Regions from separate parts of the Streptomyces sp. NEAU-YJ-81 genome, predicted to be linked through region 3. Evidence: riboswitches for the same ligand, from Rfam matches in the RefSeq annotation. Region 3 holds a riboswitch; each other region holds the start of a gene.
The links. A riboswitch is a leader RNA that binds a small molecule or an ion and turns the genes downstream of it on or off. The one in region 3 is predicted to bind cyclic di-AMP.

Region 1: it holds a riboswitch for cyclic di-AMP, as region 3 does, so the genes downstream of both, J5X86_RS04780 (NlpC/P60 family protein) here and J5X86_RS36070 (transglycosylase family protein) in region 3, are expected to answer to the same signal.
Region 2: it holds a riboswitch for cyclic di-AMP, as region 3 does, so the genes downstream of both, J5X86_RS00110 (M23 family metallopeptidase) here and J5X86_RS36070 (transglycosylase family protein) in region 3, are expected to answer to the same signal.

The regions. Positions count from the first base shown of each region.
Region 1 covers NZ_JAGFNO010000001.1:1,098,298-1,108,668, reverse strand. Annotated here, with positions in the region: gene J5X86_RS04805 (DUF5691 domain-containing protein) at 1-867, shown strand, start outside; gene J5X86_RS04800 (cobalamin B12-binding domain-containing protein) at 1,549-1,959, opposite strand; gene J5X86_RS04795 (alpha/beta fold hydrolase) at 2,486-3,280, shown strand; gene J5X86_RS04790 (M23 family metallopeptidase) at 3,518-5,293, shown strand; gene pcrA (DNA helicase PcrA) at 5,380-7,854, opposite strand; cyclic di-AMP (ydaO/yuaA leader) riboswitch at 8,013-8,199, shown strand; gene J5X86_RS04780 (NlpC/P60 family protein) at 8,206-9,363, shown strand; gene J5X86_RS04775 (L,D-transpeptidase) at 9,474-10,259, opposite strand.
Region 2 covers NZ_JAGFNO010000001.1:28,889-39,259, reverse strand. Annotated here, with positions in the region: gene J5X86_RS50280 (right-handed parallel beta-helix repeat-containing protein) at 1-598, shown strand, start outside; gene J5X86_RS00135 (hypothetical protein) at 691-1,209, opposite strand; gene J5X86_RS00130 (hypothetical protein) at 1,493-2,041, opposite strand; gene J5X86_RS00125 (hypothetical protein) at 2,216-2,575, opposite strand; gene J5X86_RS00120 (DUF6227 family protein) at 3,065-3,835, shown strand; gene J5X86_RS00115 (PP2C family protein-serine/threonine phosphatase) at 4,324-5,745, shown strand; cyclic di-AMP (ydaO/yuaA leader) riboswitch at 5,993-6,162, shown strand; gene J5X86_RS00110 (M23 family metallopeptidase) at 6,174-7,364, shown strand; gene J5X86_RS00105 (aldo/keto reductase) at 7,477-8,421, shown strand; gene J5X86_RS50275 (hypothetical protein) at 8,521-8,829, opposite strand; gene J5X86_RS00100 (hypothetical protein) at 9,279-9,611, opposite strand; gene J5X86_RS00095 (helix-turn-helix transcriptional regulator) at 9,965-10,371, shown strand, end outside.
Region 3 covers NZ_JAGFNO010000024.1:24,740-35,110, forward strand. Annotated here, with positions in the region: gene J5X86_RS36060 (cytochrome P450) at 1-548, shown strand, start outside; gene J5X86_RS36065 (transglycosylase family protein) at 695-1,732, shown strand; cyclic di-AMP (ydaO/yuaA leader) riboswitch at 1,988-2,155, shown strand; gene J5X86_RS36070 (transglycosylase family protein) at 2,163-2,858, shown strand; gene eno (phosphopyruvate hydratase) at 3,113-4,393, shown strand; gene J5X86_RS36080 (septum formation initiator family protein) at 4,512-4,994, shown strand; gene J5X86_RS36085 (DUF501 domain-containing protein) at 5,064-5,612, shown strand; gene J5X86_RS36090 (Ppx/GppA phosphatase family protein) at 5,609-6,568, shown strand; gene J5X86_RS36095 (NAD(P)/FAD-dependent oxidoreductase) at 6,964-8,343, shown strand; gene J5X86_RS36100 (cyclopropane-fatty-acyl-phospholipid synthase family protein) at 8,542-9,855, shown strand; gene J5X86_RS36105 (ABC transporter permease) at 9,932-10,371, opposite strand, start outside.

The sequences.
Region 1 (10,371 bases), on a different contig from region 3:
GGCTCCGCGCTCGCCGCGCGCATGGCCGAGCGGTCGCGGGGCTGCGTCTCGCTGACCACCGACGAGGTGACCGGCGGTGAGCTGACCGGTGGTGAGGCGGCCACCGGCAAGCTGACCGCTGACAAGCCGACCGCCGCCGAATGGATAACCGTCCGGCCGCCGGACGAGTGCGACAGCGGAATGCAGCGCGACGGCATAGCGCCCAAGCCACCCTCCGGCCGGGGGGAACGGTCGTGGTGGCTGGGCCAGTTGGTGGAGGCGACCCCGCTGGACCGCTGGAGCGCGTGGTTCGGCGGACGCGGCGTCGCCGAGATCGTGGCGCTGCCCGTAGCGGACGGCTGGCAGGCGGATCTGCACGCGGCCTGGTGCCGGGCCGCGGTGCGGCAGCGCAGCGCGGAGTGGTGCCGCGCGCTGCTCGGCACCCCGGCGGTGGCGCCGGTCACCGCCGGGGAGGCGGCCCCCGCCGCCTGGCGGGACCCGGCGAAGCTGCTGTCCGCGCTGCCCGCCCGGGAGCGGGCGGAGTGGGTGGCCGAGTTCATCGCGTCCCACGGCCTGTCCGACGCCTTCCGGCTGCTCGGGGTGTGCACGGTGCCCTGGGCCGAGCCGCTGGGCCGGGCCGTCGTCGACGCGCTGGACATCGCACGGGACGCGGGCAGCTACCCCTGGAGCTTCAGCGGGGTCATGGGCCTGGCCGAGCGCTGTCTGGACCCGGCGCAGGCGGATCGGCTCGAGGTGCTGACGGCGATACCGGACGAGTCGGAGGGGGCGGCGCCGGGAGCCGGGGGCTATTGGGCGGAGGCGTTCCAGCGGCTGGTGGGCACGCTCCGGCTGAGGGCGGCCATGCAAGCCGAGCTCGAACCAGCGTGATCGGCGAAGCGGGCCCGAGGGCCCGCGGATGCCCTGGCCTCCGGCCGTGCTCCGGGCCCCCGCCGTGCCCAAGCCGGTAATGGCTCCGCGGCCCGCGTGCGCGCCTGGGCCGGGGGTGCTCGGGGGCCTCCGGTCGTGCTCGGGGCCTCTGCCGTGCCCGAGCCGGTAATGCTCCGCGGCCCGCGTGCGCGCCAGGGCCGGAGGTGCTCCGGGATCCAGCCGTGTCCGGGGATCCAGTCGGGTTCCGGCGCCTCCTATCGGCTCCGGACCGGTCGTACTCCGGACCCAGTCGGGCCCCGGGATCCGGTCCTGCCTCCGAGGGTGGGGCTGCGCCGGTCGAACTCCGGGCCCGGTCGGGTTCCGGGCCCGGTCGGGTTCCGGCGTCAGCCTCTGGGGCAAGCCCGGGCATCAACCTCGGACTCGGGCCCGGGCGTCAGGCACGGAGGCCGGCCCAGGCATCGGGCTGCGGGCTGCGGGCTGCGGGCTGCGGGCTGCGGGCTGCGGGCTGCGGGCCGATAGACGGACGTCCACCCCCACGGGGCCAGGCGTCACCCGGGCACAACGTGGCGCCGTACGACCGACGCGGAACGGCCCAGCGCCGCAGGACCCAGCGCCGCACGGCCCGGCCCCGTACAACCCGGCGCCGTACGCCCCACGCCCGCCCCACGCCGAACCGGCAGGTCAGGCGGCTACCGGGCGGACGTTTTCGCGCACCCACTCCACGATGGACGTCGTCGTCGCGCCCGGGGTGAAGATCTCCGCGACGCCCTGCTCCTTGAGCGGGCGGATATCCGCCTCGGGGATGATCCCGCCGCCGAAGACCTTGATGTCCTCCGCCTCGCGCTCCCGCAGCAGCTCCAGCACCTTGGCGAACAGGGTCATATGGGCACCGGACAGGATGGACAGCCCGATGGCGTCGGCGTCCTCCTGGATCGCGGTGTCGACGATCTGCTCGGGCGTCTGGTGGAGTCCGGTGTAGATGACCTCCATGCCCGCGTCGCGCAGTGCCCGCGCGATCACCTTCGCCCCGCGGTCATGGCCGTCCAGTCCCGGCTTGGCCACCACCACACGGATCGGACCGGTCACACCCATCGCAGCCTCCAAGCTCTTCAAGCCCTTCGAGCCATCGCCCGCATCGACGTGAACGAACGTTATCTCCAGCATCCCCTACCGGGCAGTTTCGCGGCGCGCCGCGAGGGGGAAATCACACGTGGGACACGTTCACTGAAGGCCGTACCCGCATCCGCATCCGCGCACGCCGCGCATCCACCGCGCGGACGCCGCATACGCTTCGGGCCGGCCACACCAGGGGAGCCGCAGCGGGGACCGTCGCACCGCGCAGCGCCGTCGAGAGCCGCATGGCGCCGCGGTGCGACGGGCGGTCCTGCGTCATGCGGTCACAGCGCGCCTTCCCCATGCGGTGCCGGAGGACATCGGGCCACCGCACGGCCGAAGTCGCCCTGACCAAGCGCCCTGACCGGCGCCCTGCCCCGGGCTCATGACCGGGGCTCATGACCGGGGCTCATGACCACGCCCGAAGCGACCGGCTGCCCATGAGGGCATACGGGGGGAGCCTCCAGCCGCCTCCTGTGCGCCGCATTGCGGGAGGTCGGCCGCCATGGGCCTCGTACAGATCCAACAGCTCCGGGCCATCGCCCTCGACCTGGCACTGCTCGCCGGGCATCTGCTGCTCTATCCGACCGGGCTGCGCCAGGAGCGCCCGCCCGCTCCGCCGCCGCCCGGCGCGGCGGCGCGCCTGCCCACGGACGGCCGGGCCCACCGGCCCGTCCTGCTCCTCCACGGCTTCATCGACAACCGGTCCGTCTTCGTACCGCTGCGCCGCTCGCTCGGCCGCCACGGCCGGCTGCACATCGAGGCGCTCAACTACTCGCCACTGCTCTGCGATCTGCGCACCGCCGCCACGCTGCTCGGCCGTCATGTCGAGGAGGTCTGCGCCCGCACCGGCCATGGTCAGGTGGACGTCATCGGGCACAGCCTGGGCGGTCTGATCGCCCGTTACTACGTCCAGCGTCTTGGCGGGGACGCCCGTGTCCACACCCTGGTGACGCTCGGAACTCCGCACAGCGGCACCCGTATCGCGCCCTTGTTGTCCGCACATCCACTCGTGCGCCAGATGTGCCCGGACTCCGAGGTGATAACGGAGTTGCGGCAACCTGCCCCTGATTGCCGTACGCGTTTCATCGCTTTCTGGAGCGATGTGGATCAGTTGATGATCCCGGCGGAGACGGCCCGGATAGACCATCCGGATGTGATCTCCCAGAACATCCGCGTCAACGGAATCGGACATCTCGCCCTGGCGGTGCATTCCTCCGTGGCCGTACGGATCCGCGAGGCCCTGGATGCCGCCGACGAGGCGCCGACGGACGCCTCGGGCGCGGTCTCGGTGGCGTGAGACGAGGGGACGAGGGACTGCCGCACGGCGGCACAAGGTCCTCTCCCGGTAGTTCAGCAGGCCCGAAATTGCCGAACGCCAATCGAACACCCGGCCAAGGAACTGCGTACAGTCAGCCGAAAGACGGCCAAATGCCCTTTGCCGTGGTGCTCAAAACTCACGGAAGATTGTCGCTGCCGCGTACCGCCGGGTACAGTCGCCGCTAATTCTCCTGCAGCCGAGGCGAAAGAGAAGTTGGTGGTGAACGACCGTCACCCGTCGGGGGCCCCTCCGACCGTCCCCGCTCCTGACGCCTCGTATCCGTACGACGAGGCTTACGGTCAGCGACAGGACACAGCGCACGGCTACGCCGGGTACGACGGCTATTCCACCGGCAGCTTCGCCCACCTGGCCACGGCCTACGGTGACGGCGACCCGCTCTTCGGCACGCTCCCGGGCGCGTACGACGACGGGCAGGGCGCCCACAGCGGTCAGTACGACGCCTCGCAGTGGGCCACGGCCGACCAGCATCAGACCGGGTCGTACGACACGAGCCACTACAACGCGGCGCAGTACGACACGACTCATTACGACTCCGGCTCCTACGACACCACCGCGATGTGGGCCGCCGCCGGCTATCACCTGCCGACCGGCATCCCCGCCCAGCAGGACGCCGAAACCGGCGCCCAGTGGGACATCGGCGCCTGGGACACGGGCGCCACCGGCCACACCGAGATGCCGGGTCAGTGGGACCAGGGCGCGGGGTACGAGGCCGAGGCGTACACCTCGGGCGTGGACACCGGCCAGACCCAGTTCTGGGACACCTCCGCCTACGGGACCGTGGACGAGGCGCAGCACTACGACCACTCGGGGCCGGCCCAGCCGGGGCTCGACCACTCGGGCTTCGACCAGCAGGGGCTCGACCACCACTCCGGGCTCGACCAGACAGGGTTCGACCAGCACCAGCACCAACCCGAGCACGAGCCGAACAGCTTCGAGCAGACGGCCGTGTTCGAGGCGAACGCCTTCGAGCACGCCGGCGCCTTCGAGCAGCCGAACGCCTTCGAGCCCAACACCTTTGAGCAGACGGCCGCGTTCGACGAGACGGCCGCGTTCGAGCAGGCCGCCGTCGCCGAGCAGACCGGCGCCTTCGAGCACACCGCCGTCTTCGACCCGGTCCACGAGTCCGACCAGTCGTACGACCCGGCCCCCGAAGCGGAACCTGAACCCGAGGCGGCGGCCGTGCGGGAATCCGCCCCCTCCCCCCGCCGGGAGGCGAGCCGCGGTCGCCGCCGTACCCCCTCGCCCCGCCCCAAGCGCTCCGCGCTCCTCACCGTCGCCGTCCCCTCCGTCTGCGCCCTGGGCGTCACCGCCGTGGCCGCCGCCTCGGTCAGCGGTGTGGGAAGCGACAAGAAGGACGAGTCCACCACTCAGGCCGCCCCCGACACCGCGGCGGCCCCCGTGAAGCCCTCCGTGGCCAACAGCAAGCTGGACTCCCAGCTCGCCGGGGTCCGGGAGGGCGCCGACGACTTCCGCGACCGCGCCAGCCGCACCCAGGAGCGGATCGACCTCCAGGCGCGCCAGGCCGCCGAGAAGAAGCGGAAGGCCGCCGAGGCGGCGCGCAAGGAGGCGCTGCGCCCGAAGTTCGCGCTGCCCGTCGCCCAGCACGGCCTCAGCGCCATGTTCGGGCAGGCCGGTATCAACTGGATGTCCGTGCACACCGGCATCGACTTCCCGGTGAGCTACGGCACGCCCGTGATGGCCGCCACCGACGGCACCGTGACGACGCAGTGGAACGACGCCTACGGCAACATGGTCGTCCTGACCAGCCCGGACGGCACGGAGACCTGGTACTGCCACCTCAGCAGCGCCAAGATCCGCTCCGGGACCGTCAAGGCCGGGGAGACCATCGCGTACTCCGGGAACTCCGGTAACTCCACCGGCCCGCATCTGCACTTCGAGGTCCACCCCGGCGGTGGCTCGGCCATCGACCCGCTGCCCTGGCTGCGCGGCCAGGGCCTCGACCCGACCTGACCGGCCCGGGCCCCGGACTCTGACCGCTCGCTGTAGCGCGCCCCCGGCGCGCTACAGCCTCAGCACTTCGGCCGCCACAGCCACATCTACAGCTTCTCCACCGGTGCGTACCGCAGCAGCAGCCGCTTCGGCTTCTCCTCGCCGAAGTCGATGGTCGCCTCCGCGTTGTCCCCGCTGCCCTTCACCGCCACCACCGTGCCGAGCCCGAACGAGTCATGGGTGACCCGGTCGCCGATGGCCAGCGCGACCACCGGACGCTCCTTGGCCCGCCGGGTCGCGAACCCGCTGCCCCCGGCGCGCGAACGCGACGACGACAGACCGGACGACAGCCCCGACGGCGGGGTCGAGGCGATGCTGCCCATGGACGCCGACGGGGTGGCGGGCCCGGTGCGCCGCCACCGCACATACTGGTCCGGGATCTCCTCCAGGAAGCGGGACGGCGGGTTGTACGCGGGCTGGCCCCATGCGCTGCGCATCGTCGAGCGGGTCAGATAGAGCCGCTCGCGGGCCCGGGTGATCCCCACATAGGCCAGCCGCCGCTCCTCCTCCAGCTCCTTGGTCTGGCCGAGCGCCCGCATATGCGGGAAGACGCCGTCCTCCATGCCGCTGAGGAAGACGACCGGGAACTCCAGGCCCTTCGCCGTGTGCAGCGTCATCAGCGTGATCACGCCGGAGCCGTCGGTGTCCTCGTCGGGGATCTGGTCGGAGTCGGCGACGAGCGCGACCTGCTCCAGGAAGTCCGCGAGGGTGCCGGAGTTCTCCTCGCCGCGGTCCTGCTCGAACTCCAGGGCCACGGCGGCGAGCTCCTGCAGGTTCTCGATCCGGGTCTCGTCCTGCGGATCGGTGGACGCCTGGAGCTCGGCCAGATAGCCGGTGCGCTCCAGCACCGCCTCCAGGACGGTCGCCGGGCCCGCCCCGGACTCCACGATGGTGTGCAGCTCCTCCATGAGCGTGTTGAACCGCTTGACGGCGTTGGCCGAGCGGGCCGCCATGCCGTACGCGTCGTCGACCCGGCGCAGCGCCTGCGGGAAGGTGATCTTCTCGCGCAGCGCCAGCGCGTCGATCATGGCCTCCGCGCGCTCCCCGATGCCGCGCTTGGGCACGTTCAGAATCCGGCGGAGCGGGACGGAGTCCTCGGGGTTGGCCAGCACCCGCAGATAGGCGAGGACGTCCCGCACCTCCTTGCGCTCGTAGAAGCGCACGCCGCCGACGACCTTGTACGGCAGCCCGACCCGGATGAAGATCTCTTCGAAGACACGGGACTGGGCGTTGGTCCGGTAGAAGACCGCCACGTCACCGGCCTTGGCGTCGCCCGCGTCCGTGAGCCGGTCGATCTCGTCGGCGACGAACTGGGCCTCGTCGTGCTCGGTGTCGGCCACATAGCCGGTGATCTCGGTCCCGGCGCCGGCCTCGGTCCACAGGTTCTTCGGGCGGCGGTTCTCATTGCGCTCGATGACCGCGTTGGCCGCGCTCAGGATGGTCTGGGTGGAGCGGTAGTTCTGCTCGAGGAGGATCGTCCGCGCGGTGGGGTAGTCCTCTTCGAACTGGAGGATGTTGCGGATCGTGGCGCCCCGGAAGGCGTAGATCGACTGGTCGGCGTCGCCCACCACGCACAGCTCGGCTGCCGTGGTCTCCTCGGTGTCCGTGCCCACCAGCTCGCGCACGAGGGTGTACTGCGCGTGGTTGGTGTCCTGGTACTCGTCCACCAGGACGTGCCGGAAGCGGCGGCGGTAGTGCTCGGCCACGTCCGGGAACGCCTGGAGCAGATTGACCGTGGTCATGATGATGTCGTCGAAGTCCAGTGCGTTGGCCTCGCGCAGCCTCGCCTGGTACATCGCGTACGCCTCGGCGAGCGTCTTCTCAAAACCGTCCGTGGCCTGTCCGGCGAAGGTCTCCTCGTCGATCAGCTCGTTCTTCAGGTTGGAGATCTTGGCGCTGAAGGACTTCGGCGGGAACCGCTTGGGGTCGAGATCCAGATCCCGGCAGACCAGCGACATCAGCCGCTTGGAGTCGGCGGCGTCGTAGATCGAGAACGACGAGGTGAAGCCGAGCCTCTTCGACTCGCGGCGCAGGATGCGGACGCAGGCGCTGTGGAAGGTGGAGACCCACATGGCGTTCGCCCGCGGGCCGACGAGCTCCTCCACCCGCTCCTTCATCTCGCCCGCCGCCTTGTTGGTGAAGGTGATGGCGAGGATCTGGCCGGGGTGCGTGCCGCGGGCGCCGAGCAGATAGGCGATGCGGTGGGTGAGCACCCGGGTCTTTCCGGAGCCGGCGCCCGCGACGATCAGCAGCGGCGAGCCGGTGTGCTCAACGGCGGCTCTCTGCTGCTCGTTCAACCCCTCGAGCAGGGCGGACGGGTCCACGACGGGCCGCGCGGCACCGTCCCGGTAGTGGGCCTCCCGGGGCACGGGCGCGTCGAAGCCGCCGCTGAAGAGGTGATGCGGCACGTCCTCGGCACCATCGGGGCCGGGGTGCGCCGAATCCTCGGGCGGCGGTGGTGGCTCCTGGTTCGGAGGAGGCCCGAGGTCCGCCAGGAAGCTGTCGTCAAAGAGGCTGCTCATCGCTCCCCGAGTCTAGGCCGCCCCACTGACAGCCGATGCCCGAACATCACGAAACGGTTTCGGGCAAAACGGCCACCAGTCTTCACAGGAGCCCCACGTGTTGGCTACCGTCCTGCGTCAGGCGGCCCGGAAGATCCGTCGGCGAACCACGTCGGCACGGGCTGCCTCCGCCGAGTCCGGCACCGCCGTAAGGCGCCCGGAGCCGGGGACCCGACAACGCAACACCGGGGTGAATCGGCCCGAAGCGGCGTGGCACGGAAGTGCCGCCCGGACACGGCCGTAGGGCAACCTTCCGTACCGCCCGAACCCGACAGCTAACCCGGTAGGCGGTCCACGGAAGGAGCGCCTCCCTTGGCGTCGCATCGCAAGCCGCGGAGCCGAATACCGGCCCCGCTCACCGGTCACGGCCGCCGTACGGCCGTCGGGTTCACCACGGCCGCCCTCGCATCCGTCACCCTCCTCTCCCAGACGGCCAACGCCGCGCCGGGCGACGACCCCAAGCCGGCCACCCAGTCGATCGACAAGGTCAAGGAGAAGGTCGACACCCTCTATCACCAGGCGGAGAGCGCCACCCAGCGCTACAACGCCGCCAAGGAGCGCGCCGATCAGCAGCGGGCCAAGGTCGACAAGCTGCTGGACTCCGTCGCCCAGCGCACCGAGAAGCTCAACGAGGCGCGACGCACGCTCGGCGCCTACGCCACCGCCCAGTACCGCGACGGCGGAATGGCCCGCTCCGCCGCGACCCTGCTGTTCTCCAACGATCCGCAGGACGTCTTCGACCAGTCGCATCTGATCGACCGGCTGACCGGTCGGCAGAAGCAGGCCGTCGACGACTTCCAGAAGCAGCAGGCGAGCGCCGCCAAGGAGCGCGGTAAGGCCGGCGAGAGCCTCGCCTCGCTGACCGCGTCGCAGAAGCAGCTGAAGACCCAGAAGAAGACCGTCCAGGACAAGCTGACCGAGGCCCGGCGGCTGCTGGCGAATCTGACCGCCAAGGAGAAGGCGCGGCTGGCGGCGATCGAGAAGAAGAAGGCGGAAGAGGCCCGCCGTAAGGCGGCCGCGCTCGCCGAGAAGCAGCGCCAGGAGGCCGCGCGCAAGAAGCAGCAGGAGCAGAACGGAGACAGCGGCTCCGGTTCGACGGCGCCCTCGGCCCCCGCCAACAGCTCCAAGGCGGCCCAGGCCATCGCCTTCGCGAAGTCGCAGCTCGGCAAGCCGTATGTCTGGGGCGCGACCGGTCCCAGCTCCTTCGACTGCTCAGGGCTGACGCAGGCGGCCTGGAAGACGGCCGGGATCTCGCTGCCGCGCACCACCTGGGACCAGGTGAAGGCCGGTACGCGCGTCTCGACGTCCGAACTCCAGCCGGGCGATCTGGTCTTCTTCTACGACGACATCAGCCATGTCGGCCTCTACGTCGGCGACGGGATGATGATCCACGCGCCGAAGCCGGGCGATGTGGTGAAGAAGGCGCCGATCACCGAGATGCCGATCTACGGGAGCGTGCGGCCCGCGTAGGACACGAGGGCCGCGCAGGACACGAGGGGGCCGTGCGGGCCCCCGATGTGCCGCTGCCCGGGGCTGGGCCCCGGGCAGCGGCATCGTCACGTCATCGGCTCATGTGCCGTTCACGTGCCGGGCTTGCGCCCGTAGACGTACACGTCGTCGCCGTTCTTCAGCAGGCTCCAGTACTTCTTGGCCTCGCCCGTGCGCATGTTGACGCAGCCGTGGGAGCCGGGCGGGGACCATACGCTCCCGGCAATCGAGTGGAACGCCTGACCGCCGTCGAAGAACTGGCTGTAGGGCATGGCGACCTTGTAGAGCGTCGACCAGTGGTCGATGTTCCGCCAGTAGATCTTCTTCAGCCCGGTGCGGGTCTCGAAGCCGTTCCGCCCGGACCGCACCGGCACCGGCCCGTAGACCAGCCGGGAGCCGTCCTGGATCCAGCTGAGCTGCCGGGTGAGGTCGACGCAGGCGATGCGGCCCTTGTTGGTCGGGCACTTCTTCGCCGCGTTCGGGTTGTGTCCGGCGGCCTTCTGGGCGTTGATCAGGCTCATCACGCCCGAGGTGATCGGGCCCGCGTAGCCGATCGTCGGGCTGATGCCGTGGTTGACCTGGAACTTCTGGATCGCGAGGCAGTCCGCCCGCGACTGCCGCCCGTCCACGGGGCGGCCCAGGAACCGCTCGGCCTGCTTCTGATACGGCCCCACGCTGGTCGTGCACGACGACGCGGCCATGGTCGCCGGTGTCACCGATCCGGCCGACCTGCCCAGCGGCCGTGCCTGGGCCGGCCGTGCCTGAGCCTGCGCCGGACCGGCGACGGCGACCGCGAGCGGCACCGTCATCCCCGCCAGCCCCAGCACGAGGCCCGCGCGCCGACCATGCCTGCTTCTGACTGCCCCCACTGCCCCCATGGCCACTCCTCTCGACTGCCTCGCTCTTTACCCAGACAGCTCGCGAGTGCAAACGGTTGCCTCAGGATCGTGTCGAAAAGGTGTCGGAATTGTCTCGGGATTACCTCAGATG
Region 2 (10,371 bases), on a different contig from region 3:
GGGCAACACCGCGAGCAACGTCGGCGGTGGTATCGAGGTCGCCTCGGGCGGCTCAGCGGTGCTTTCGGCCACGGATGTGACGCACAATTTCGCGGGGGACGGCGCTGGCATCCACATCAATACGTCGGCCACCCTCAGCGTCTCGGGCGGCAACATTTCCGACAATACCGCCTCCAGCTCGGGCGGCGGCGTCAGTAACTTCGGAACGACGCTGCTGGCCGCCGTCACGGTCGCGCGGAACAGGACCACCGACTTCGAGGGCGGCGGTATCGCCACCGCGGTCGGAGACCTCACGATCAACGGCGGCCGGGTCGCCGGGAACACCGCCGGCAGTTTCGGTGGCGGTATCGCCAATATGGGCAGCGCACTGCGCGTGGTGGCCACCACCGTGTCCGAAAATACCGCCACGCTGAACGGCGGTGGTCTGTTCCAGCACGCGGGCACGACACAAATGATCGGCGACACCGTCACCGGTAATACGGCCAATGGCGGCCAAGGCGGCGGCATCTTCACCGACGGCGGCACGATCTCGCTCACCGCGACCACGGTCTCCGGGAACAACCCGAACCAATGCGTGCCGGCTCTTGCGGGATGCTGACACACGCCGCTGAACCACCCGGCTGAATGCCGCGGCGCCCCCGGAAGTCGTTGCTTCCGGGGGCGCCGCGTGCTCGATCGCGAGATCGGCCGTCAGTGCTTGCAGTCCTTCTTCTTGGCCTTAGCCTTGTGATGCTTCTTGGCCTTGTGCGGGTCGGCCTTGGCCTTGTGGACCTTCTTGACCTTGTGCGGGTCCTTGGCCTTGTGCGGGTCCTTGGCCTTGTGCTTCTTCGGCGGGTCCTTGTGCACGACCACGACCGGGGCGTCGTTGATCGCGATGTTCGTGCAGTCGGAGCCGATGTTGGTGTCGCCTGTCGGGGCGGCGACGCCGGTGATGATGGTGGTGCCGGTGGCCGTGTCGCATTCGTTCGACTGGCTGACCGAACCAGCGTTGTTGGCGAAGTTGACGCAGTCCGAGCCGATGTTGAGGTCGCCGGTGAGGGCGGCGCCGCCGGTGTTGGTGGTGGCGCCGGTCGCCGTCTCGCAGAGGTTTCGCTGAGCCCCGCTGGACTGCGGGAAGAGGCCCTGGGCACTCGCGCCAGCGGCGCCGCCGACCACCATTGTGCCCGCGGCCGCCGCGGCGATGAGAGCTGCCTTCTTACCGATCTGCATTGTTCTGGTGCCTCCATATCGGGTTCTCCGCGAATGATCCGCAGACACCTCCTAAACGAGATTTCCGCAAGTCAGGATCCGGGAGTACCGGAAGCATCACCCATCCGCCACAGTAAAGGTATATTCAGCCGGTGCGGAAGTCGGTGGAGTTCTTTGTGCCGAGTCGTGTGATGTTCGTGGAAACGAAAAAAGAACACGACCCAGGGGAAATTTCCCCAAGGTCGCGTTCAGGTCGAGCGGGTGTGCCCGGAGCTCGGTGGCGAGTTTCGGGGAGCTCGGTGTTTCAGGACCGCTGACGGTTTCCCTGGCCACCGCTCTTGCCGCTCTTCGTGCCGTTCGCCTTCGTCCCCTGACTTCCGTTCTGAGGGTCGGAGCCGGCGACATTGGCACAGTTGGTCTCGGTGGTGACGTCGGAGCCGGGGCCGATCGTGATCGGGCCCAGCACGGAGGTGGTGCGGCAGTCATTGGTCTGCTTCGTCACACCACCCGACTTGCTGACGTTGACGCAGTTGGTCCCGTTCTTGATTTCGGATCCGGGAGCCAGCGCGACGGTGATCGGACCGACGACGGAGTGGGTACGGCAGCGGTTCTCCTGCTCCGACACACCCGACTCGGCGGTGTTGACGCAGTCGGTCTGATTGCTGAGCTCGGTCGGGCCGGCGGCCACGGTGACGGTGCCGACGACGGAACTGGTGGTGCAGCGATTGCTCTGCGTCCCGCCATTGGCGCCGGCCGCGCGGCTGGGACCGGAATCGGCGGCGTCGGCTCCGCCCGCACCGCCGATGAGCAGCGCACCCACGGCCGCCACAAGAAGCGCCGATCTTTTGCGCATGTGCATAACGAGCCTCCAATCGGGCTTTCGGTGCGGCACGCGCTCATCGCCATCACCGAAAGCCTTTTTCATGGCAGCGGCCCTGGAAGGGAGGCTTCCAGGGCCGCGATTCCCAACGGGGGGGATGCCTCATGGTGTTACCGCGGGCGGGAACACCATGAAAGGGACGGCGACTCAGCGATGGTTGACGCTGTCGTCGTCCACAGCGATGTTCGCGCAGTTGGAGCCGATGCTGGTGTCGCCCGTCGGGGCGGCGGCGCCGGTGATGATGGTGGTGCCGGTGGCCGTGTCGCAGTCGTTGGCCTGGACGACCGAACCGCTGCTGTTGGTGAAGTTGATGCAGTCCGAGCCGATGTCGAGGTCGCCGGTCGGAGCGAGACCGCCAGTGTTGGTGGTGGCGCCGGTCGACGTGTTGCAGCTGTTGAGCTGCACGATGAAGTCGTCGTTGTTGTTGGCCAGGGCGCCACCCGCGCCACCGATGACCAGAGCGCCGGCGGCCGCGGTCAGGAGAATTGCCTTCGTGCCGATGTTCACTTAATTCCTCCGTCTGGGTTGCTCCGCGAATTCACGGACGCATGACACAACGAAGCTCATCAGTTAAGGCTTCGGGCCGCCAGTCAGCTTCACCCGTCCGGCATAGTGCGGCTCTTCCGGCGCGTGTTCTCCAAGAATCCCGCTAAGGGGGACCAACGCAAGGACCATTTGGCCCAGCTCGGCCCGGCGGGCACCTGAATCCCTTTAATTGAATAAGGGGAAGCGGCTGCCCGGCGCAGGGGGCTCGGATGCGCTGGGACCCGGCGCCCACGGTGGCCGACCGACCTACCCTGCCCCGCTCGCGTACTTGTTCGACCGGTCGGACGAGTGATACATCCAAGCCCTACGACGCAGGAGTGAGTGAGGCACAGTCACACCGACAGCTTCGCGGAACCGCAGCGCGGCGCGTGTTCACGCCGCTACGCTAAGTGCGCGAGGTGGTCGCCCGGGGGGCGCGGCGAATCAACGCCGGGAGGCGGGAGGAGAGACATGGGGCACTCACGAGCGGACGGGACCCCGGCCGAGCTGATGGACGGGCTGCTGGCCCGTGCGCAGAACGGCTTCGAGATCGGCGAGGCGGTGCAGGCCCGGGCGCGGAGCGCCCTGATGCACCAGTCCGAGCTGCGGTCCTGCCGACAGTGCAATGAGCGGTGCGGCCAGCTTGGCTACAGCACCTACCGGCATGTCTTCCTGCTCCCCGACGGCAGCAGCCTGCTGCTGTGGGAACTGGAGCACAACACCGGCGAGGGCGGTCGCCCGCTGTACGAGCTCTACGCGGACGAGGACGCCCTGACGCTGGCCGAGCGCCGCGTCCATGATCGCCTCGGCGGCGCCCGCTGGGAGGAGCTCGACGGGTTACCGCTGTGGCTTCCCGACCAGCTACTGCACACGGCCGAGCCCCTGGAGAGCTCCCGTGCGTATGTGGCCGACAATTCGGCCGACCACGCCCGTCGCGTCCTGCGCCGCGCGGAGAACGCCGACCGCCCGGGCGAGGAGACCGAGCGGCTGCTGACGACCGCGTTCGCCCATGACATCGCCCTCGCGCCCAAGCCCCGGCGCCGCTCCGGCGGTCCCGACGCGACCTGGTGCCGCTTCTATGAGCACGCCTTCCTGCTCGCGGGAGGGGACGAGGTCGTGCTGTGGGAGCTGGAGCACAATCTCACCCGGGACGGACGGCTGGTGTGCGAGGTGTACCTCGACGAGGTCTCGGCGGAGCTCGCGGCGGACCGTCACGCCCGCGCGCTCGGCGTCGACCTCTGACGTCGCGTCGCATCGGTGCCTCTGACGCGTTCGTAAGCTCTGGCGCATCCGCAACTTCTGCTGCATCCGTAACCTCTGATGCGCCCGCCCGTAGCCGCTGACGCTCTCGTGGCCTCTGACGGGCCGGCAGGGCGCCCGCCGCGTAACCTCTGACGCCCTCGTGGCTCTGACGCGCCCACAGCCCCTGATGCGCCACCGTGTGCCCACCACGTGCCCGCAGTGTCCCCTCACGTGCCCGCAGTGCCCCCGCCGCGTGCCCGTCGCGTGCCCGCAGCGCACGCGCGGGAGCCGGGCCCGCTCACGGCGCCCGTCCAGCACCCGCTTGGCCGACACCGATTCGCCTGGCAGCCCGTCAGCCGGAAGCCTGGTGACGAAGGTGATGAAGGTGACGAGGGCGGCGAAGGTGGCCAGGGTGGCGAAGGCGACGCTGTGACGACGGCGACGCTGTGACGGCGGCGGGACGCGGACCAGGGAAGCGAGAGAAGCCGGTGCGGGTGCGAGGGAGCAGGGCTGGTACGGGCGCCCGTACGGAGTGGCGTACGGCCTGGCCCCGGCTGAGCCGCCCGTACACCCACCGCCGCCACACCCGCCTGCACACGCTCATCGACACCGGCGCCGCGGCCGGTGGCGCCTCCGCCGACGGGCTCACCGGGCCCACCGCGGGACCTGGCCCGGCGGAGGATGAGGGCAAGGGGCTGCCGGGCCGCCGGGTGGCCCGCTGGCTTCCCGCCATCCTCATCCTCGGCGGCGTCAGCTTCGACCTGGCCACCCCGTCCGGTTACACCGCCTCGCCCTTCTTCGCCGCCGCCCCTCTGGTCGCCGCGGCGCTCTTACCGCTGCGTCAGACCGTCATCATGGCCGTCATCGCCGTCCTCGCGACCTGTCTGCTGGCGGAGTTGCACGGTGTGCGGGACCCGACCCAGGCGGCCACCGAGATCGTCACGGTCGCCACCGTGACCGTGCTGGCGGTGGCGATCAACCGTGTCGTACGCCGCAGCTACCACCGGCTCGCCTCGGCGCGAGGTGTCGCGGAGGCTGCCCAGCGCGCCGTCCTGCCCGCGCCGCCCGCCCGTCTCGCCGGGCTGGAGATCGCCGCTCGCTATGTACCGGCGGAGAAGTACGCGGCGATCGGCGGTGACCTGTACGCGGTCCAGGACACCCCGCACGGCGTACGGCTGACCGTCGGGGACGTACGCGGCAAGGGGCTGCAGGCGGTGGAGGTCGTGGCGATCCTCCTCGGCTGCTTCCGGGAGGCGGCGGAGCAGGAGACGACCCTGGAGGCGCTCGTGGGCCGTCTGGAGCGGGCCCTGCAGCGTGAGGGTGCCCGGCGGGCCGACCTGGAGGTGTTCGAGGGGTTCACGACGGCCGTGGTGGCCGAAATTCCGCGCGGCGACTCCACCCTGCGGCTGATCAACCGCGGCCATCCGGCGCCGCTGCTCATGGCGGAGGACGGTGCGGTGCGTGCCCTGGAGCCGGAGATGTCGGCGCTGCCGGTGGGGATGGGGGAGTTGGCCGGGTGGCCGGACCGGGTGATGGAGCTGGGGTTCGAGGAGGGGGAGACGCTGCTGCTGTTCACGGACGGGGTGACGGAGGCCCGGGACCGCAATGGCGAGTTCTACGACCCGGAGAAGCAGCTGCGCGGCCGCCGCTTCGCCGATCCGCAGGAGCTGCTGGACGCGCTGGTGGCCGATGTCGAGCGCCATACGGACGGCGGGACATCGGACGACATGGCGCTGCTGGCGGTCCGCCGGACCCCGGCCCGCGGGAACGGACGGGGGAACGGGCAGGGCAATGGGCAGGGCAATGGGGGCAATGGGCAGCGGGACGGCCGAGGGAACGGGCACGACGGCGACGGCGGTGCGAGCCGCGGCGGCCATACGAGGGACAGCGGCGTCCCACACCGTCCGTAGCCGACCGGGTCCATACCGTGCGTAGTCGACCGAGCCCCCTCCGCATAACAATTGCTGCACGATCGGTCCGCACGCGTTTTTGCGAACCTTTGGCCAATGCGTCGACTTGCCCCCATCTGTCCCCTCTTGGGCGCTAAGTTCATGCCAAAGGTGCGCGGATTCCTCAGAACAGCTTGGAATCACATCGCGCTCTCTATTAACGTTCGATAACGCAGCGCGGTCGTCACAACCGTCGCAAGGGCGGCACCGTGCGCCGTCGCCGAATCCCGTACGCACACCGGCAGTACCGCACCACCAGCAGCACCAAGGGAACCGGGGAACCAACACCTTGGGGTGAATCGGGTCGAACCTGACCCGTAGGAGACCTTCCTGCTCCGAACCCGTCAGCTAACCCGGTAGGCGAGAAGGAAGGAAAGGAGTGCGCCTCCGTGGCGTCCAACAGGTCTGCCCTGGACGAGGCCCCGTATCGCACACGGGGAGGCGGTTTGGGGACCGCCACCGCCTACGGCCCCGGCTTTGACGCCGGCGGCGGGATGAGCTCCGGGGACGGCCACTTCGCCCCCGACGATCGGTACCTGGACGCGCATGGGGACGCGTTCGAGGGCCCGGGTGCCGGATTCGAGACCGAGCCCTGGGAGGAGTGGAACCCCACCGAGGAGTCCATCGCTCCCGTACGCGGCCGGCACCGCGTGGCCAAGCAGCGCGGCGGGACCATGGCGCGCAGCGGCGCCGTCCTCGGCGTCGGCGTGATCGCCGCGGTCGGTGCGGGCGGTATGGCCAGCGCCAAGGACCGTCCCAAGCCGCCCATTTCCATGCCGGATCTCGGCCACGTCGCCGATGAGGTCAAAGCCAGCCTGCCCGCCGCCAAGGACCTGCCCGGCATCGGCTCCTGGACGTCGGACGACAGCAGCGGCCCGCAGACGGCCGCCGCCCCCCTCTCCCAGGCCGGCCTCACCAGCGAGGACGAGCAGCGCGGCACCACCGACGCGGGCGAGGCGCTCCGCGCCCGCATCCTCCAGCAGGCCGAGAACCAGCAGAACGCGGCGGACGAGGACAGCCGCACCGCCGCGGCGAAGGCCGCCGCGGACAAGGCGTCCGACCAGGCCGCGGAGGTGGCCGCCCAGCGGAAGGCCAAGGCCGAGGCGGAGAAGAAGGCCGCCGAGCAGCGGGCGAAGGAGGCGGCGGAGAAGAAGGCCGCGGCCGAGCGCCAGGCCAGACTCGCCGCCGCGTACACCCTCCCCGTCGGCTCGTACACCCTGACCGCGAGCTTCGGCCAGGCGGGCGACATCTGGTCGGCCGACCACACCGGCCAGGACTTCGCCGCCCCGACCGGCACCCCGGCCAAGGCGGTGCACGGCGGCACCATCACCCAGGCGGGCTGGGCCGGTTCGTACGGCTACCGCATCGTGCTGACCCTCAGCGACGGCACCGAGATCTGGTACTGCCACCTGTCGTCGATGGTCGTCACCTCGGGCAAGGTGACGGCGGGCGATGTCATCGGCCGCGTCGGCGCCACCGGCAATGTGACCGGCCCGCACCTCCACCTCGAGGTCCGGCCCGGCGGCGGCTCGCCGATCGACCCGATGCCCTGGCTGCGCCAGCACGGGATGAACCCCTGATACTCCGGCGGCTCTGGCGCTCTCTCCCCCCTTGACGCCAGGGCCGCCGGTTTACGTCCCGACGGGGCCGCCCCCAGGAACAACCCCGCCCAGCCACCCGTTGTAAAAACGTATGGCTGACAACACACAGAAGATCGGTGATCTGTCCGTTTTCCCGTTTGCCCTGGGCGGGAACGTCTTCGGCTGGACCGCCAACGAGGCCGAGTCCTTCCGGGTGCTCGACGCCTTCGTGGCGGCGGGCGGCAATTTCATCGACACCGCCGATGTCTACTCCGCGTGGGTGCCGGGCAACGAGGGCGGCGAGTCCGAGACCATCCTCGGCAACTGGTTCGCCTCCCGGGGCAACCGCTCCTACGTCGTACTCGCCACCAAGGTGGGCGCCGGCTCCCCGGAGCCCCGCGGTCTGACCTCGTCCGCCATCAAAACGGGCGTCGAGGAATCCCTCCAGCGGCTGCGCACCGACTACATCGACCTCTACTACACCCACTACGACGATCCGTCGGTGCCGGTGGAGGAGATCATCACCACCCTGGACGAGCTGGTCAGAGAGGGCAAGGTCCGCGAGGTCGCCGCGTCCAACGTCAGCGCGGAGCGCCTGGAGGCCCAGCTGGCCTTCTCCACCCAGGAGAGCCTGGCCCGCTACGTCGCCCTCCAGCCGCACTACAACCTGGTCTCGCGCGACACCTTCGAGGGCGACTTGGCCGACGTCGCCGCCCGCCACCACCTGGCGACCATCCCGTACTACTCCCTGGCGTCCGGCTTCCTCACCGGCAAGTACCGCCCCGGCACGGCGGTCGACAGCCCCCGCTCCACCGGCGCGGCCAAGTACCTGGAGACCGAGCGCGGCCAGAAGGTCCTCGCCGCCCTGGACGACGTCGCGGCCAACCACGCCACCGAGCCCACCACGGTCGCCCTCGCCTGGCTCCTCGCCCAGCCCTCGGTCGCGGCCCCCCTCGCCAGCGCCCGCTCCGTCGACCAGCTCCCGCCCCTGCTGGCGTCGGTCGACCTCAAGCTGACCCAACCGGAACTGGACCTGCTGACCTCGGCGTCGGACTGAGCGGAAGACGGCGGGGCGGGCGCCGTAGGACAGCGGGCGGGCAATAGGACCCGCCCGCTGCCCCAGTCAGGGATACGCCTGAGGACCCCTACGTACGGCCTACGACCCCGACCGCCGATCGGCGAGGGCCCAGGACGCGAGGGCAACGCCACCGGCGACGGCGAAGACGGACGGCCAGGCCCCGATCTTCTTCGCCAGCGGATGCGACCCGGCGAATGCGGTGACATACGCCGCACTGAGCGCGGCGGCGGTTCCGGTCCCTGCCTTCTCCCGCCACCCCCGAGCAGCCACTGCCCCCGCAGCCGCGAGGGCAACCCCACCCAAGGGCCGCCTCTTGGTCCACCGAGCCACCGAATACCCCCCAACCAACCCACCCGCAGCCACAACCCCCGCCGGCATTCCAGCCATCCCCATACCTCCCACTCCAAGGATCTCCTCGCCCTGACCCTACGCAGCAGGCGCTCCGAACGGACTCGCAAGCCCCAAACGGACGCGGGTGACCCGAGTTGACCCAGCCCCGGCTCACCCCCGCCGACCGCATCCGCACTGCCACAACAAGTCCCGCCACGCGCGACTCGAGTGGGATTCCGCCACGCGGCCTCAGTACTTCTGTCGGCCACCTGGATAACGGACCGGCTGACGGCACTCCGGCGCGTCTTCGGGCGCAGGCTCGTCGCCAAGCGCGTAACACAAGGCGGCGTGCAACTGCTCCGCTTCCACCACCGTCAGCACCAGCGATGCCAAAGACGCGCGACCGGGCCGGAGCACGTGAAGCGGCAGCTCAAGCAGACCGCCCTTCGCAGGAAGCAGACCGCGCCCCGGGGCCGGACCGACCTGCCAGCCTCCTGGCACCTCACTCATTGCGCCCCCTCATCCGTGCGAGCCGCTCCGTCACTCTCGGCCTCGTCGGGCGCTGGGATACGCCCGCCGCGACTCTCCGAGATCCGGAGAGCGTCTTGCAGCGCTTCGATCAGACGGTTCGAGAGGTAGCGGAGCTCTCGGGCGTCCGCTTTCCGGTCGCTGAGCATCAGGCGGGCGTGGCCGATGAGTTCAGTGCCCATCTGGAGCTGGACGGCTTCCATTTCGTCAGCCAGCTTCGAGAGGTAGCCCGTGCTGTCCGCATCGGAGACCAGATAACACCGCTGCCCTGCGGGGCCGGGCCACGGCAGCAGACGGGGACGTACGCTCACAGCGTCACCGCCACCGCCACCGCCACCACAGACACACGTGCCGTGCGAACCGTCGGTGTATCCGCATCCACACATGCCATGGCGGGCCGGGCCCCAACGGCGCGATGACGGGCTGGTGCGGGCACTACCAGCCACAGCAGCCATTCCACGGGTCGGGCGATATTCTCCTGCACGTTGACGCTCCTTCACAGCGTTGACCACGCTCCCGGGCCGCCTGCAACGGTCGCGGGAGTCTTTTCGCGATCATCGCGCTGTGATCAGGACGTAGGAACCTCCCTTAAACCCCACTTCGGGACGTCCCGCGTCGGGTAAAACGTCCCTAGTGCCGTCCCGACATGTGGGGAGAGACTCAGGTGCCGAACGAGAGGCTACGTGCCGTCATGACGTCCGGAGGCTGGACATACGCCACCCTCGCGGAAAAGGTCGAGGTAGATCCCAAATCCGTTGAAAGATGGGTCAACCTCAACCGTACGCCGCGACGCAGCACGGCCATCCTGGCAGCAGAAACGTTAGGAGAAGACGTGCACGCCCTATGGCCAGCGCTCCGTCAAGCACGCCCCGCCCGCGCGGTCAGCCCCGAGCTTGTGGCGCTCTACGACCAGCGTGCGGACATCCCCGTGTCCACGTTCGTGGAGATGCTGACGCAGGCCCGCGAACAGATTGACGTGCTCGTATATGCCGCCGTCTTCCTGCACGAGGCGTACCCCCGCCTCAACGATCTTCTGCGGGAACGTGCCGCCCAAGGCTGCGCCATACGTGT
Region 3 (10,371 bases):
CGGCCATGGCCTTCATCCTCTTGTTCGCCGGCTTCGAGACCACCGTCAACCTCATCGGCAACGGCGTCTACGCACTTCTGCGCCATCCGGAGCAGCGCGCCGTCATGCAGCGGGCCCTGGAAGAAGGGGATGAGCGGCTGCTGGCCGCCGGGGTCGAGGAGCTGCTGCGCTACGACGGGCCTGTGGAGATCGCCACCTGGCGGTTCGCGACCGAGCCGCTCACCCTCGCCGGGCAGCACATCGCCGAAGGGGAGCCGGTGCTGGTGGTGCTCGCCGCCGCCGACCGGGACCCCGAGCGGTTCGCGGCGCCCGATGTCCTCGACCTCACCCGCCGCGACAACCAGCACCTCGGCTATGGCCATGGCATCCATTACTGCCTCGGCGCCCCGCTCGCCCGGCTGGAGGCGCAGACCGCGATCGCCACCCTGCTGCGGCGCCTGCCCGGACTGCGGCTCGCGGCGGAGCCGGAGGATCTGCGGTGGCGCGGCGGGCTCATCATGCGCGGGCTGCGCACGCTCCCGGTGACCTGGAATTCCGCGGACCGCTGAGGCTGCCAAGCCCCGTACGTACGGACATTGGTGACGAATGATCAGTCGTGTGACCGTGGCGTGACCTGGGATACATCGACTTGTGATGATCGAGTGCCCTCGCTATGTTCACCGGCAACCGAGTTCGCCATAGAGAGGGCAATCGCATGCGTTCCGGTAATGGTCGACACCGTCGCCCCCGTCAGGCTCCGGCCATCATCGTCGCGGCGGGGGTCACGGGAGCGAGCATCGCCCTGCCCCTCTTCGGGGCGTCCGGCGCACAGGCCGCCCAGACCGCCACCTGGGATCAGGTCGCCGAGTGCGAGAGCGGCGGTATGTGGAGCGCCAACGAGGGCAACGGCTTCTACGGCGGACTGCAGCTCACCCTCGACATGTGGAAGGACTACGGCGGTACGGAGTACGCCCCGCGCCCCGACCTGGCCAGCCGCTCCCAGCAGATATCCGTCGCCGAGTCGATCCTCGGCGACCGCGGTCCCGACGCCTGGCCGAGCTGTGCGCTGGGTGCGGGGCTCACCGACGGCTCCGGCGCCCCCGATGTGGACCCCGGTGGCACGGCCACCCGGGACCCGGGGGCGGGCCGGGGCGAGGCGGGGGACCGGGAGCGGGACGGCTCCTCCTCCCCGGAGTCGGACCGTTCGGGGACGTCCGACGGCGCCGGTAAGCCGGATTCGTCCGGATCGACCGAGAAGCCGGAGGCCCCCCACACTTCCAAGTCCCCCGACGGACTGGACGGCTCGGCATCGGACACCCCGACGTCGGACGGTTCGGCCTCGGACACCCCGACGTCGGACGGTTCGGCCTCGGACGACCCGGCCTCGGACGGCTCGGACGACTCGGCGTCGGACGGCTCGAAGGGATCCTCGGCGGATCCCTCCGCCGACCCCTCGCCCTCCGGCCGCCACCGCGGCTCCCCGGATGCCGGGGAGCGGGCCGAGGACGGCGATTCGGCGGACGGGCAGCCCTCCGGACGCCACGCCTCGCGCGACGCCGCGGACCGCGACCAGAGCCCCACGGACGACGATTACACCGTTCGCCCCGGTGACAATCTGTCAGGCATCGCCGAGGACCGGAATGTGTCCCGAGGTTGGGAAGGGCTCTACGAGAGCAACGAGGACCTCATCGGAATCGACCCCGACCTGATCATCCCTGGTCAGCGACTTGACCTCGCCATCAGGGAGCAGTGATTCGGGGGGAATTGCCCGATCTGGTTCCGGTGAGACATACATCTCGTCACAATTTCCGGGGCGCACCTCGTGTCCGTTCTCTCCTCACCCGGCCCTACCTGCGCCGATGTGGGCCGGGTGAGATCAATTACAGCCCCATTCGCTGCCATTGGGGTGTTTGAACGTTCTCGGGAGGTGTGTTTAACGTCTTTCCGCTCGCCACCGCGGGCACCGTCGATCGTCACGCCGAATCCTGCCGGCGGTCGGGGGGAATCCGACGCGTCAGCGCCGAAGGCAGGAGCGGGGGACCCAAGGTAGGTGCCGAGTGGCCTGTGGACACGGGCTCGTCGGCTAGGGGTGAAGCCGGGAGCGATCATCGCGACCGGCCGGGCAACTCACGTCCGAACCCGACAGCTCACCTCGTAGGCGTCGGTGAGGAAACGAACCAACGATGCTGAAGTCCAACGGGAAGCACCGCCGTCCCTCCAAGGCCACCCGTATCGCCGCGCTCACCGGTCTCGCCGGTGCCGCCGTGGCGGCGCCCCTCATCGGGGCGACCTCCGCCTCCGCCGCCACCAGCTCCCAGTGGGACCAGGTCGCGCAGTGCGAGGCCGGTGGCAACTGGTCGATCAACACCGGCAACGGCTACTACGGCGGCCTGCAGTTCTCGAGCTCCACCTGGGCCGCGTACGGCGGCACCGCCTACGCGCCCACCGCGGACAAGGCCAGCAAGAGCCAGCAGATCCAGATAGCCGAGAAGGTCCTCGGCAGCCAGGGCAAGGGCGCCTGGCCGGTCTGCGGCAAGGGTCTGACCTCCGGCGGCAGCCCGTCCGCGCCCTCCGCGCCGTCCGCGCCCTCCGGTTCGCAGGACCAGCCGTCGGCCTCCACCAAGTCGGCTCCGGCCGCCCAGCCTGCCCAGCCGAAGGCCCAGCCGCACACCGCGCCCGAGCGCGCCACGCGTGAGCAGCCCCGCGGCCCGATCAAGAAGGGTGACGGCGAGTACAAGGTCAAGTCCGGCGACACTCTCGGCAAGATCGCCAAGGAGCACCACGTCAAGGGCGGCTGGAAGAAGCTCTTCAAGCTGAACGACGACATCGTGGAGAAGGCCGACCTGATCTACCCGGGCCAGAAGCTGCACCTCGGCTGAGTCACGGTCGCAGCCGCGGCCTGAGGCCGCCGCGCGAGAACCCCTGAGACGAGCCCCGGTCGGGCGTGCCGCCTCTATGGCGCGCCCCATCGGGGCTCCCTCATTGCCCGATTCACCAGAAATCTGGATATGTGATTCGGAATCTGGCTTTTTGTGTCACGCCCTCGTCTCGTGGGGCGGGCGAACGCGGGGTGCAGCCCTCCCGGCCCGTTAGGCTCGTGCTGCTACCGCAGACCCATACGAAGGAGAACCTCGTGCCGTCCATCGACGTCGTCGTAGCTCGCGAGATCCTCGACTCGCGAGGCAACCCCACGGTCGAGGTCGAGGTCGGCCTCGACGACGGCAGCACCGGCCGTGCCGCCGTTCCGTCCGGCGCCTCCACCGGCGCCTTCGAGGCCCTCGAGCTCCGTGATGGCGACAAGAACCGCTACAACGGCAAGGGCGTGGAGAAGGCCGTCCTCGCCGTCATCGAGCAGATCGGCCCCGAGCTGGTCGGCTACGACGCCACCGAGCAGCGTCTGATCGACCAGGCGATGTTCGACCTGGACGCCACCCCGGACAAGTCCTCGCTCGGTGCCAACGCCATCCTCGGCGTCTCCCTCGCGGTCGCGCACGCCGCCTCCGAGGCGTCCGACCTCCCGCTCTTCCGTTACCTCGGCGGCCCGAACGCCCATCTGCTGCCGGTCCCGATGATGAACATCCTCAACGGCGGGTCGCACGCCGACTCCAATGTGGACATCCAGGAGTTCATGATCGCGCCCGTGGGCGCGGAGTCCTTCTCCGAGGCCGTGCGCTGGGGCGCCGAGGTCTACCACACCCTGAAGTCCGTGCTGAAGGAGCGCGGCCTGTCCACCGGCCTCGGCGACGAGGGCGGCTTCGCGCCGAACCTCGGCTCCAACCGTGAGGCCCTCGACCTGATCCTCGAGGCGATCAAGAAGGCCGGCTACCAGCCGGGCCAGGACATCGCGCTCGCGCTCGACGTCGCCGCCTCCGAGTTCTACAAGGACGGGTCGTACGAGTTCGAGGGCAAGTCCCGCACCGCCGCCGAGATGACCTCGTACTACGCCGAGCTGGTCGCCGCGTACCCGCTGGTCTCCATCGAGGACCCGCTGAACGAGGAGGACTGGGACGGCTGGAAGACCATCACCGAGCAGCTCGGCGACAAGGTCCAGCTGGTCGGCGACGACCTCTTCGTCACCAACCCGGAGCGGCTCGCCCGCGGTATCGACAGCGACACCGCGAACGCCCTGCTGGTCAAGGTCAACCAGATCGGCTCGCTGACCGAGACCCTGGACGCCGTCGAGCTGGCCCAGCGCAGCGGCTACAAGTGCATGATGTCGCACCGCTCCGGTGAGACCGAGGACGTCACCATCGCCGACCTGGCCGTCGCCACCAACTGCGGCCAGATCAAGACCGGCGCCCCGGCCCGCTCCGAGCGGGTGGCCAAGTACAACCAGCTGCTGCGCATCGAGGAGATCCTCGACGACGCCGCGGTGTACGCGGGCCGCTCGGCCTTCCCGCGCTTCAAGGGCTGACCTGCGTACGACCTCACGTAGCAGACACGTCTGACACCCGTCCCCGGCCGCGGTCCCGTACCGTGACCGGGGACGGCGTTACGCGTCACTCAAGCGAAGTCATCTCCGGGGAGGCGACGTGCCGGCGGATCGCGAACGGTTCTCCACCGCGACCAGGCTCAAGGCGCTCGGCGAGCACGCCGCCGCCCGGGTCTACCGGGTGCGGACCAAGCGCCGCCGGGGCCGGCTGACCGGCCGCGCGGCCCTGCTCGCGCTGGTCGTCTGCTCCCTGGTGGTGGCGCTCGCCTACCCGATGCGGCAGTACATCTCCCAGCGCTCCGACATCGCCGAGCAGCGGAGCGAGGCCCAGCGAGCCCGCGAGGACGTGAAGAAGCTGCGCGAGCGGAAGGCCCGGCTGCGCGACCCCGCCTACACCGAGCAGCAGGCCCGGGAGCGGCTGCACTTCCTGATGCCGGGGGAGACCGGCTACAGCGTGGTGGACGGCAGCGGCTCCACCGAGCGCTCCACCGACCAGGGCGCGGCCGGCCGCCCCTGGTACTCCAACCTCTGGGACGCCGTGGACACGGCGGACGCGGCGGGGGCGGGCAGCGCGCGCCGCTGAGGCGCCGCGCTGTGGCCGCCGGTCGCACCCGGTGACGAATCGAAACGAAGAAGAAGAACTTTCCCACTCATGGATACGCCCCCGCCCCAGACGGAGCCCACCGCGCCCACCGACGCGGACATTCACGCCGTACGGGAGCAGCTCAGCCGCGTGCCCCGGGGTCTGCGTGCGATCGCGCACCGCTGCCCCTGCGGCAATCCGGACGTCGTGGAGACCGCGCCGCGGCTCGAGGACGGTTCGCCCTTCCCCACCCTCTATTACCTGACCTGTCCGCGCGCCGCGTCCGCGATCGGCACGCTGGAGGCCGAGGGCGTGATGAAGGAGATGACGGCCCGGCTGGCCACCGACCCCGAGCTCGCCGCCGCCTACCGCGCCGCCCACGAGGACTACATCGCGCGCCGTGACGCCATCGAGGTGCTCCAGGGCTTCCCCAGCGCGGGCGGGATGCCGGACCGGGTGAAGTGCCTGCACGTCCTGGTCGCCCACGCCCTCGCGGCCGGGCCCGGTGTCAATCCGCTCGGGGACGAGGCGCTCGCGATGCTGCCGGAGTGGTGGCGCAAGGGCCCGTGTGTGAGCCCCTGTGGGGCCGAGGGCGCGAGCCGGGAGGGGAGCGCATGACCCGCGTCGCCGCCGTGGACTGCGGCACCAACTCGATCCGGCTGCTGGTGGCCGACGCCGATCCGGCCACCGGGGAGCTGATCGAACTCGACCGCCGGATGAAGATCGTCCGGCTGGGCCAGGGCGTGGACCGCACCGGCCGGCTCGCCCCCGAGGCCCTGGAGCGCACCTTCGCCGCGTGCCGCGAGTATGCGGAGGTGATCAGTGAGCTGGGCGCCGAGCGCATCCGCTTCGTGGCCACCTCCGCCTCCCGCGACGCCGAGAACCGCGAGGAGTTCGTGCGCGGGGTCGTGGAGATCCTGGGCGTGGAACCCGAGGTGATCACCGGGGACCAGGAGGCGGAGTTCTCCTTCACCGGGGCCACCAAGGAGCTCAAGGGCCATGATCATGTGGCCGGGCCGTATCTGGTGGTGGACATCGGCGGCGGTTCGACGGAGTTCGTCGAGGGCGGCGAGCGGGTGCGGGCGGCCCGCAGTGTGGACATCGGCTGCGTCCGGCTGACCGAGCGCCATCTGGTGGCGGACGGCCAGATCACCGATCCCCCGACGGAGGATCAGCTCGCCGCCATAAAGGGCGATGTGGACGCGGCGCTGGACCTCGCCGAGCGGACCGTGCCGCTCACCCGTGCCTGCCGTCCCGCGGACGGCCACGCACTGGTCGGGCTGGCCGGTTCGGTCACCACCGTGGCCGGGATCGCGCTGGGTCTGCAGGAGTACGACTCCTCCGCGATCCATCACTCGCGGATCACCGTCGACCAGGTCCGCGAGATCACCGCGAAGCTGCTCGGCTCCACCCACGCCGAGCGGGCGGAGATTCCGGTGATGCACCCGGGGCGGGTCGATGTGATCGGCGCGGGGGCCCTCATCCTGCTCTCGATCATGGAACGGACCGGCGCCGAGGAGGTCGTGGTGAGCGAACATGACATCCTCGACGGGATCGCCTGGAGCATCGCCTGAGCGGGCGGAATAACGTATGAGCGGCCACGGAACCCCCTTCGGGGGCCTTCCGTGAACCGCCTCCGAGAAAGTTCGTGAAACTCTTCACATGAAAAAGGCGCCTGGTGGCCGACCGATGCGGCCCTCCGGGGCGGTTTCGGTGGCCGTGCCCCGTCGCTGACCGGATCGTGAGGTGTCAGCGGGGTGTCGCGGGCCCCGGCGCGGACCGCTTGGTCTACTCCCGAGTTCAACCACAAGCCCTGCTCAGAGGGGGCGGGAACGTGCCGATCCGCCTTGTGGTTCCCCTCTGCCGATATGGCATCCATCACGGGGGCGGCGGAGTGTAGCAGATACTGTCACCATGCTTGTGAAGGGGCTCACGAGGTCCCCCTCGGGGGGTGCTGGATACTCGAAACATGAGCACCACGGAGCGTCCCAGGATCCTCGTTGTAGGCGGTGGGTACGTAGGCCTGTACGCGGCACGCCGCATCCTCAAGAAGATGCGGTACGGCGAGGCGACCGTCACGGTCGTCGACCCCCGCTCGTACATGACGTACCAGCCCTTCCTCCCCGAAGCTGCGGCCGGCAGCATCTCCCCGCGCCACGTCGTGGTTCCGCTGCGGCGCGTGCTCCCCAAGGCGGAGGTCCTCACCGGCCGAGTGTCGACCATCGACCAGGACCGCAAGGTCGCCGTCATCCAGCCGCTCGTCGGCGAGACGTACGAGCTGCCCTTCGACTACCTGGTCATCGCCCTCGGCGCGGTCTCCCGCACCTTCCCGATCCCCGGTCTCGCGGAGAACGGCATCGGCATGAAGGGCATAGAGGAGGCCATCGGCCTGCGCAACCACGTCCTCGAGCAGCTCGACAAGGCCGACTCCACCACGGACGAGGAGATCCGCCGCAAGGCGCTCACCTTCGTCTTCGTCGGCGGTGGCTTCGCCGGCGCGGAGACCATCGGCGAGATCGAGGACATGGCCCGTGACGCGGCCAAGTACTACCCGAACGTGAAGCGCGAGGACATGCGCTTCGTCCTCGTCGACGCCGCCGACAAGATCCTCCCCGAGGTCGGCCCGAAGCTGGGCCAGTGGGGTCTGGAGCACCTCCAGAAGCGCGGTGTCGAGGTCTACCTCAAGACCTCGATGGACTCCTGCATCGACGGCCATGTCGTCCTCAAGAACGGCCTCGAGGTCGACTCCAACACCATCGTGTGGACCGCCGGCGTCAAGCCCAACCCGGCGCTGGCCCGCTTCGGCCTGCCGCTCGGCCCGCGCGGCCATGTGGACACCGCCCCGACCCTCCAGGTCCAGGGCACCGACTACATCTGGGCCGCGGGCGACAACGCCCAGGTGCCGGACCTCGCCAGCGGCGAGGGCGCCTGGTGCCCGCCGAACGCCCAGCACGCGCTGCGCCAGGCCAAGGTCCTCGGCGACAACGTGATCTCGGGCATGCGGGGCTTCCCGCAGGGCCAGTACAAGCACGCCAACAAGGGTGCCGTCGCGGGCCTTGGCCTCCACAAGGGCGTCGCGATGATCGTCTTCGGCAAGATGAAGATCAAGCTGAAGGGCCGTCTCGCCTGGTACATGCACCGTGGCTACCACGGCATGGCCATGCCGACCTTCAACCGCAAGATCCGGGTGATCGCCGACTGGACGCTGGGGATGTTCCTCAAGCGCGAGGTCGTCTCGCTCGGTGCCATCGAGAACCCCCGCGAGGAGTTCTACGAGGCCGCCTCCCCGGTCAGCGCCGCCGCCGCGGTCAAGCCGTCGGCACCGGCCGAGAAGGCCAAGGCGTCCTGACCTCCGGGCCGGACCCGCACATCTGACGCCGAGGGCGTCCGCCATCCGTGGGGCGGACGCCCTTTCGTCTGCCCGCCGATGGCCCGCCTTTTGCAGCTGTTTTACCGATTCCAGACGTGTCGGCGGGACTGTAAAGCGGGTTCCATGGTGTTTACGTGGTGAGTGAATCTTCTTGACTCGCCATCACGGAGGTGTGACATGTCCGACGCCGCTGGGCGGATCGCCACCCTGGCCGAGGAGGTGCTGGGAGACCCCCTGCCCATCCGCGTCCGCGCCTGGGACCACAGCGAGACGGGCCCGCCCGGCGCCCCCACCCTGGTCATCCGGCGCCGCCGCGCGCTGCGCCGGCTGCTGTGGCGGCCGGGCGAGCTGGGCCTGGCCCGCGCCTGGGTCGCCGGTGACCTGGATGTCGAGGGCGATCTGTACGACGCCCTGGACCGGCTGTCCGGGCTGCTGTGGGAGCGCGGCCCCGCCACCGCGCCGCGGTCCCGGCTCCGCACCGCCATCCAGGCGCTGCGCGACCCCGCGCTGCGCACCGCCGCCGGGAAGCTGATCGCGCTCGCCGGACCGGGGCTGCCGCCGACCCCGCCCCGCGAGGAGGCGCGGACCGGCTTCGGTCCGCTGCACTCCCTGCGCCGCGACAAGAAAGCCATCAGCCACCACTACGACGTCGGCAACGACTTCTACGAACTGGTGCTCGGCCCCTCGATGGTCTACTCCTGCGCCTACTGGGACACCCCGGATTCGACGCTCGAGGACGCCCAGCGCGCCAAGCTGGACCTCGTCTGCCGCAAGCTGGCCCTGCAACCGGGCCAGCGGCTGCTGGACGTGGGGTGCGGCTGGGGCTCGATGGTGCTGCACGCGGCGCGCGAGTACGGGGTGCGCGCCGTCGGCGTCACGCTCTCCGAGGAGCAGGCGGCGTACGCCCGTAAGCGCATCGCGGACGCCGGGCTCACCGACCAGGTGGAGATCCGGGTCCAGGACTACCGCGAGGTTCCGGACGGGCCCTACGACGCCATCTCCTCCATCGGCATGGCCGAGCATGTGGGCTCCGTGCGCTACGCCGAGTACACCGCCATCCTGCACCGGCTGCTGCGGCCCGGCGGGCGGCTGCTGAACCACCAGATCGCCCGGCGCCCCCAGCCGGACGAAGAGGCTTACCACGTGGACGAGTTCATCGACCGGTATGTCTTCCCCGACGGTGAGCTCGCCCCGGTCGGCCGGACCGTCACCCAGCTGGAGGAGGCGGGCTTCGAGGTACGCGATGTGGAGGCCATCCGCGAGCATTACGCGCTCACGCTGCGCGGCTGGGTCGCCAACCTGGAGCGGTCCTGGCCGCAGGCCATGCGGCTGACCAGCCCGGGCCGGGCCCGGGTCTGGCGGCTCTACATGGCGGCCTCCGCCCTCTCCTTCGAACGCAACCGGATCGGGGTCAACCAGATCCTCGCCGTCCGCACCCCCGAGAGCGGGACCTCGGGGCTGCCGCTGCGCGCCCGCGACTGGCGCGGCTGAAACGCGGACGTCCCCGTCCGCCCCGGAGAGGGGGCGGACGGGGACGTCCGGTAGCGGTTCGCCGATCGGCTCGCCGCTACTCGGCCTTGATGGCCGCCAGCATGTTGAGCTTGGAGGCCCGCCGGGCCGGCCACAGCGCGGCGATCACGCCGACCAGCGCGGACATCAGCACGAACAGACCCATCCGGGCCCACGGCAGCACCAGCTCGTAGCTCGGCAGCTCGGTGGCGATCAGCTCACCGGCCGCCCAGCCGAAGAAGACGCCGAGGCCGAGGCCGAGCACCCCGCCGAAGAGCGAGATGACCAGGGACTCCAGCCGCACCATCCGCTTGATGCCGGCCCGGTCCAGGCCGATCGCCCGCAGCATGCCGATCTCCTTGGACCGCTCGAAGACCGACATCGCCAGGGTGTTGATGACCCCGAGCACCGCGACGATCACGGCCATGCCGAGCAGCCCGTAGAGCATGTTCAGCATCAGGGTGAAGGCACTGGCGATCTCGTCGGAGGTGTCCTGCT